DNA from 3 places in the Marinococcus halophilus genome. Region 1 is predicted to be linked to each of the others. Evidence: riboswitches for the same ligand, from Rfam matches in the RefSeq annotation. Region 1 holds a riboswitch; each other region holds the start of a gene.

Region 1 (2,267 bases):
GCTCATTTTCTCCCTTGATCCCTGTATCTTCGGTCATGATAGCCATGACAGAATTAATGTTGGCAAGGTCATAATGAACAATAACCCCTGGCTCTCCTTTTCGTTTTTCAATCTTTGTTTCTGGATCTACCACAATGGTTTTTAGCCAGGGTGGAGTCTTTTTCCATCCCTTTTTACCTTTAGCGTCGAACAATGGGTCGTAAATCTGGGAGCTTAATTCTGTCATTCCGTACATGTTCCCGCAAACCTCTGGTGAAAGACCAAATAATTGACTTAGCTGCTGTTTAACATCCGAAATATCCATCCTATTCGGCGAGCTTTTCATTCCTCCTGTGTCCATGATTCGACTGCCCTTTGGAAGATGAAAGGAAAGGTGGCTTGCGTTACACCGCTCTAAAAAGGACAGAAAGTAAGTAGTCGCTCCAAGAACAAAAACGGGTTCATTTTTCGTTTCTGCCTCTTGCAGCAAGCAAAGTAACCTTTTATGATCGAATTTTCCTTCCCATACCACATGCTCGCTTTGTGTATTTCCAAATGCTTCTTTAATAATTTGAAGATAATGAGCAAGTGATGAATTCGGCCATTCTTTTTCTGAAGGAAACAAGACAATCATTTTCATTTGATGCTCATCCGGCATCATGGTTTCTTTAAAGTATTTCTTCGAAGACAAATCATAAATATCGAGATCTCTATGAGCATTTTTCCCGCGCTTATGAGGGTTAGTAGTCCCACTCGTCATGAAAACTCTTTCTATTTCGTTTTCGGTGGAACAGGTTAATGCTGCTTCCTTAAACGCCTGGATCGGTACAGGGGGGATCTCTTTGAAATGTTCGATCGATTTAGGGTGAAAATGACGCTTACGACAAAATGTCCGATAAGCTTGATTGTGTTGATATTGAAACGAAAACAGCTCTTTTGCAGCTATGGTAAATGCTTCATTAGAAAAACTTTCTTGGTGAATCAAGTGTTCGATGTTTCGTTTGAGCTCGTTATAGGTCAATGCCATGATCAACGCCTCCTTTTATCGCACCAATAATGCTTGAAACCACAAAAAGACCACCCTCGAATCTTGAGAGTGGTCGTCGGATAAACATACACGTATGCCTCTGAACAACTCCACTTCCCTCCGCTGCTTGTACGCAGATCAGGTTCCAAGGGTTTAAAAGGATCTTTTTTCTCAGCCGTCAGATGGCTCCCCTAGTGGAACAATATGTGATTAAACTTTCACTTATCTTAACATGCAGATATACATTGTCAATTTTCCTGGGACATTATAATATACTTTAAAAATCGCAGTATCTTATAAATAATTTCTTCAAATACTGCCTGATGAACCCTAAACACCCCAAGAACCTTATTACCCTTACCGTACCGTTAAATGGGGGTGAAAACCTACCAATAATATAAAGCCCTCATGGTGGAAAAACTCTCGAATCTCTCCGAAACTACCGATAAATAGTTAAAGCATTCGTCTTTTATGGAAGAACAATGGTTTCGCGCTTGATATTCGCTTTTTGTCGAAATAGCCCTTTGCTAGTTTTTCCCTTGCAGCACGACAAGCCTTAACAGTTTACTTTCAGCTCTAAACAGAAGAAAGAGGGAGCAGTTCCTTTGCAACAATAGAGCAGGAGACCAGCTATATGCTCATTGGGAATACATTTCAGCACTCCGAGTGAATGCGTTATCTTCGATTTCAAACCCGGCATCTTCAACCATTTGAAGGTCTTTTCTCCACGCCTGGCCCGGCGTAGTTAAATAATCTCCCAGGAAAATCGAATTCACGGCATATAACGCAAGCGGCTGCATGCTTTTTAAATTCTCTTCGCGCCCGCCGGCTGCCCGGATTTCTTTCGAAGGAAGAATCATTCGGGCAAGCGCTAAAATACGAAGACATTCTTCCGGCCGGAGTCCTGGCTGGTGTTCAAAAGCGGTACCCTCAATCGCATGAAGGAAATTCACCGGAACGGAATCAGCATCAATCTCTTTTAAGGCATACAATACATCGATAATATCCTCATGGCTTTCACCCATTCCGGCGATCAATCCGGAACAGGGGGACATGCCTGCCTGGATGGCTTCATTCACCGTTCCCGTCCGGTCTTCGTATGTATGCGTGGTAACAATGTTATCGTGAAAACGCTCCGAGGAGTTAACGTTATGGTTGTAACGATCCACGCCTGCTGCTTTCAGCCGCTCGCCCTGGCCTTCCTTTAAAATTCCCAGGCAGGCGCATACCTTTAACTGGCTCGTGGCTTTAATTTCTCCGA
Region 2 (2,267 bases), on a different contig from region 1:
TCGGCCAGACGCTTCAAAGCATTGAATTTCCCACCTCTGCGCTTATCAGCGCAATTGTCCGGGATGATGAGCTGGTCACGCCGATTGGTGAGACAGTAATCCAGGCTGGTGATTATTTGTATATTCTTGTATCACGTAAAGAGAAGCGTGTTTTAAAGCAGATGCTCCGGCACGATTACTGACAGAAAAGGGCCGGCGTTAAAGTGTATTAAATTTAAAGAAAGAAGGAAGGGCTCTGCATGGGTGTGCTGATCAATGTATTGGTCCCAATCATTTTAATATTTACGATTGGCTATTTGCTGCAGAAAAGGCAGGCAGTGGACATTCGGCCGGTGTCAGCTGTCGCTCTCTATGTATTAACGCCCGCGCTTGTTTTCCGGACGTTTTATGAAAGGGAATTGAACAGCGACATGCTGTCGATGGCTCTGTTTTCCGTGGTGTTTTTAGCGGTAATGACCGGCGTGATCAAACTGGCGGCTTACTTGCGCAAATGGCCAAAAGCAAATGAAACCGGCATGATGCTTTCCACCGTATTTATGAATGCGGGCAATTACGGTGCTCCCTTGATTTCTTTTGCTTTCGGTGATACAGCCTTTGCCTATTCGATTGTTTTTATGGTCATCCAGACGATGCTGATGAACACTGTCGGCGTCTATATTGCAAACAGCGCCAATATGGATGCGGCCGATGCGTTTCGCACAGTACTGCGGATGCCGGTATTTTACGCCCTGCTCGCAGGCGTCCTTTTTCAGCTGACCGGGATACCGATCGGGGCGACCTACTATGAAGCCCTTGATATGCTTGCCAGTGCAGCGATTCCGGTGGTTATGATTATTCTGGGTATGCAGCTTGCACGTATATCTGTAAAAAGCATGGATTGGAAGCTCGTGAGCGCTGGAACGTTTTTACGACTCGTATTCGCTCCGGCGCTTGCTTATTTGATTGCGTTATTGCTTCAGACTAATGACACGCTTACTACTGTGCTTGTTGTTTCTACAGCGATGCCGAGTGCAGCAACTATGGCGATGATTTCGGTACAGTTTGATTCCAACCCCCAGCTCGTTTCAGGTATTACGCTGGTAACGACTATTTTAAGCGTCCCTTCTTTATGGGTAGTACTGTCGATTTTTCAGGTTTAAAGATTGGGGATAAATTGACGGCAGCGAAGCAGCGCGTTATGATATAAGTAATATCGAACCACTAGGGGTGCCTGTTGGCTGAGACGGCGTAAAGCTGATCCCTTTGAACCTGATCTGGATTATACCAGCGGAGGGAAGTGGGGAAGAGATGCTGATACGACTATCTCCCCCCGCTTTCTAACGAAAGCGGGGTTTTTTGTGGGGAAATATATATTTGCTGGGGGTGCCTGCTGAGGCTGAGACCGGAGAAAGATCCGGAACCCTTTGAACCTGATCTGGAGAGCCAGCGGAGGGAAGCAGCCATGTTGAACCTTTTAACAGGCAGCCTCCTTCCTTCTGGAAGGAGGCTTTTTTATGGATAAAAAGACGAAGCCATGCATTCACGCAGTGTCGCCGCCGGATATCCCGGTGGCTGAGTGGTGGGGGAAGACGAGGGAGCTGGCAGACGTCGTTGATTATGTGCATATACGGGCACCGGAGTGGACGAAGCAGGAAAAAGAAACAGCTGTGAAGCTGGCGTTGGAAGAAGGAGTAAGTCCCGGGAAGCTTATAATAAATGACGAGCCGGAGCTTGCTGCTGCTTATCAGCTGGCCGGCGCTCATCTGCCCGAGCGCCGTACAGACTTCCCGGCTGACGGGCGCTGGGGCCAGTCTGTGCACTCCGCAGAGGCAGCGAAAAGAAGTGAGCGACAGGAAGCATCCTGGCTTTATTTTGGCCATGTTTTTGCTTCAGGCAGCAAGCCCGGAAAGGCTCCGCGCGGGCTCGGGGCGCTGAAAGCAGCCGTAACAAGCGTTCGTATTCCCGTAATTGCTATTGGGGGCATCACTTCTGAAAACGCGGAGGAGTGCATAGAAAACGGAGCCTCCGGGATAGCGGCCATCGCAGCTTTGTACGAAAGAGATCGTCCCGGGGAGGCAGCAGAGCAGCTTCGGGCCAGGGTAAGGAGTGATAGTAATGAAAGTTGATACTGAAGTTCTTATTATTGGGGCGGGGGTCCAGGGATGTTCCCTTGCATACCAGTTAAGCAGACGCGGCCGCCGCGTTATGATAATCGAAAAAGCTTCCATAGCTGCCGGTGCTTCGAAAGCGGCTGCCGGAATGCTTGGGGCGCAGTCCGAGTGGGAGGG
Region 3 (2,267 bases), on a different contig from region 1:
GCTCCTGCTCCTACTGGGTCCAGAACAACGGGAATGCCTTTTTCATTTGCCGCTATGCCGGCCATCCGCATTGCCTTCACCTGTTCACGGTTCAGTGTGCCAATATTGATCACGAGGGCATTCGCCGCCTTGGCCATTTCTGCTGCTTCCTCCGGTGCATTTGCCATTACCGGGGAGACTCCCATGGAGAGCAGCCCGTTTGCAGTGAAATTGGTTACTACCGTGTTCGTAATATTATGAATCAGCGGGCGCGTTTTCCTTACTTCCTCGAGCAGTTGTATAACTTCTTTTGCTTTCATGCCAATCCCTCACTTTTTATTTTAATAGTTGATCGAGTGGCACACGCGCGCCCCAGTGATTAACGGGGCCGTTGCCTTTACCGATTTCAAGGGAATTCGAAATTGCATTTGTAATATATTCTTTGCTTTCCTGCACGGCTAAATAAATAGACTTGCCTCTTGCAAGCTTCGCTGCAATCGCGGCTGATAAAGTACAGCCGGTCCCGTGCGTGTGCTTCGTATCCGTCCGGGGGGAGCGAAAATAATGAATATCTCCATCAACATACAAAATATCGACCGCGTCTTCTTTCATATGGCCGCCTTTAACAAGTGCTGCCCGGGCCCCTAACTCATCGACGATTTTCTTTGCTGCTGCTTCCATGTCTTCAAGGGTGTGCACCGGAAGATCTGTCAGATTTGCTGCTTCCGCCATATTCGGCGTAACGACCGCCGCCGTAGGGAGGAATTCACGCTTCATCACTTCGAGTGTTTCTTCCTCAGCCAGGGAGTCTCCGCTTGTGGCAACCATCACGGGGTCGATGACCACCGGCAGTTCGTGTTTTTTCAGCATATTCACCGTGGTCCGAATCATTGCCGGTGTTGCAATCATACCGGTTTTGATCGCGTCCGGCATGATGTCATCAAATACGGAATCCAGCTGGGCCTGAAGCAGCTCAAGGCTCATGTGTTCCACCTGCTGAACGCCGGTCGTATTCTGTGCAAGTACGCTCGTTATAGCAGACATCCCATAAGCCTCGCACTCCTGGAATGTTTTCAGATCAGCCTGAATGCCAGCCCCGCCGGTAGGGTCTGTGCCGGCAATTGTTAATACTTTCGGTACTTGTGGCATACGTTACATCCTCCTTTACAGGAATCCTGCCCAGGTTCAAAAAAAGCTCACTCCCTTGAAGAGGGAGTGAGCTTTGGCATATACGTACGTGTAGTATAAAACGAAGCTCCACTTCCCTACGCTGGTACTACCCAGATCAGGTTCAAAGGGACCAAGAATCGTTCTTGTCTCAGCGCAAGCGCCCCTAGCGGATTCCTTACTATTTTTCTTAATCGTACGTGACACCTAGTCCTAATGTCAATTTTTTTCATCATCGCTGGTATTTTTGTTGTGGTCCTGATCATTGGAGGAACGGCTTCGTTCCTGTTTATCCGAGTTACCGACAATACGTTCGAGAAGATGAAGAATTTCATCCCGCGACAAATCCTCACGCTTTTTATCTTCTACTTTCTCCGGTTCCCGGCTATCTTCTGTATTTTCATCCTTTGGTGGTTCTTCTTCGGCATGTTGTTTTTCAGCTTCTCGCTCTTCCTGCTCTTTCTTCTCCCGTTCCTTACGCCGTTCTTCTACTTCCCAGCCGTACATATAACCTCCGTCCGGCATGGCGAATTTCTTATTCATACTTCGAGTTTCTTTTGTAAACAGCGTATAAATCGTCGGAATGATAAAGAGAGTAAGGAATGTACTGCTGATCAAACCACCGATGACCGCAATACCCATCGGCTGTTGGATTTCCGAACCTTCTCCAAATCCAAGGGCAAGCGGAAGCACACCAAGAATCGTCGTAAAGGCCGTCATTAAGATTGGGCGTGACCGTTTTTTCACGGATTCAATTACTGCCTCTCTTACCGGCATGCCCCGTTCCACGAGTTGATTCGTATAATCCACGAGCACGATAGCGTTGTTTACAACGATACCTGCAAGCACAATCAAACCGATGAACACGGTAATACTTAGCGGTGTCTGAGTGGCAAACAGGCCAAGCATTACCCCGATGACAACCAGTGGTACGCTGAACATTACCACAAATGGATATTTAAATGACTCAAACTGACCGGCCATCACGAGATAAATGAACACAACGGCCAGCAGGAAGGCAAACACAAGACTCTGAATACTATCATTGAGCAGTTCCTGTTCGCCGGAGAAATTTAAGCTCGTCGCTGCACCGGTATCAACGTCGTCAATCGTATCTTCAA

What was found. A riboswitch is a leader RNA that binds a small molecule or an ion and turns the genes downstream of it on or off. The one in region 1 is predicted to bind thiamine pyrophosphate.
Region 2: another riboswitch for thiamine pyrophosphate. It lies ahead of B5066_RS05635 (thiamine phosphate synthase); the one in region 1 lies ahead of B5066_RS00600 (LuxE/PaaK family acyltransferase).
Region 3: another riboswitch for thiamine pyrophosphate. It lies ahead of thiD (bifunctional hydroxymethylpyrimidine kinase/phosphomethylpyrimidine kinase); the one in region 1 lies ahead of B5066_RS00600 (LuxE/PaaK family acyltransferase).

Annotation. Positions count from the first base shown of each region.
Region 1 covers NZ_FVZD01000003.1:81,575-83,841, reverse strand. The annotation lists gene B5066_RS00600 (LuxE/PaaK family acyltransferase) at 1-1,006, opposite strand, end outside; TPP riboswitch at 1,105-1,209, opposite strand; gene bioB (biotin synthase BioB) at 1,645-2,267, opposite strand, start outside.
Region 2 covers NZ_FVZD01000005.1:653,005-655,271, forward strand. The annotation lists gene B5066_RS05625 (potassium/proton antiporter) at 1-182, shown strand, start outside; gene B5066_RS05630 (AEC family transporter) at 240-1,139, shown strand; TPP riboswitch at 1,193-1,292, shown strand; TPP riboswitch at 1,349-1,451, shown strand; gene B5066_RS05635 (thiamine phosphate synthase) at 1,494-2,105, shown strand; gene thiO (glycine oxidase ThiO) at 2,095-2,267, shown strand, end outside.
Region 3 covers NZ_FVZD01000005.1:669,644-671,910, reverse strand. The annotation lists gene thiM (hydroxyethylthiazole kinase) at 1-299, opposite strand, end outside; gene thiD (bifunctional hydroxymethylpyrimidine kinase/phosphomethylpyrimidine kinase) at 316-1,128, opposite strand; TPP riboswitch at 1,225-1,324, opposite strand; gene B5066_RS05705 (efflux RND transporter permease subunit) at 1,366-2,267, opposite strand, start outside.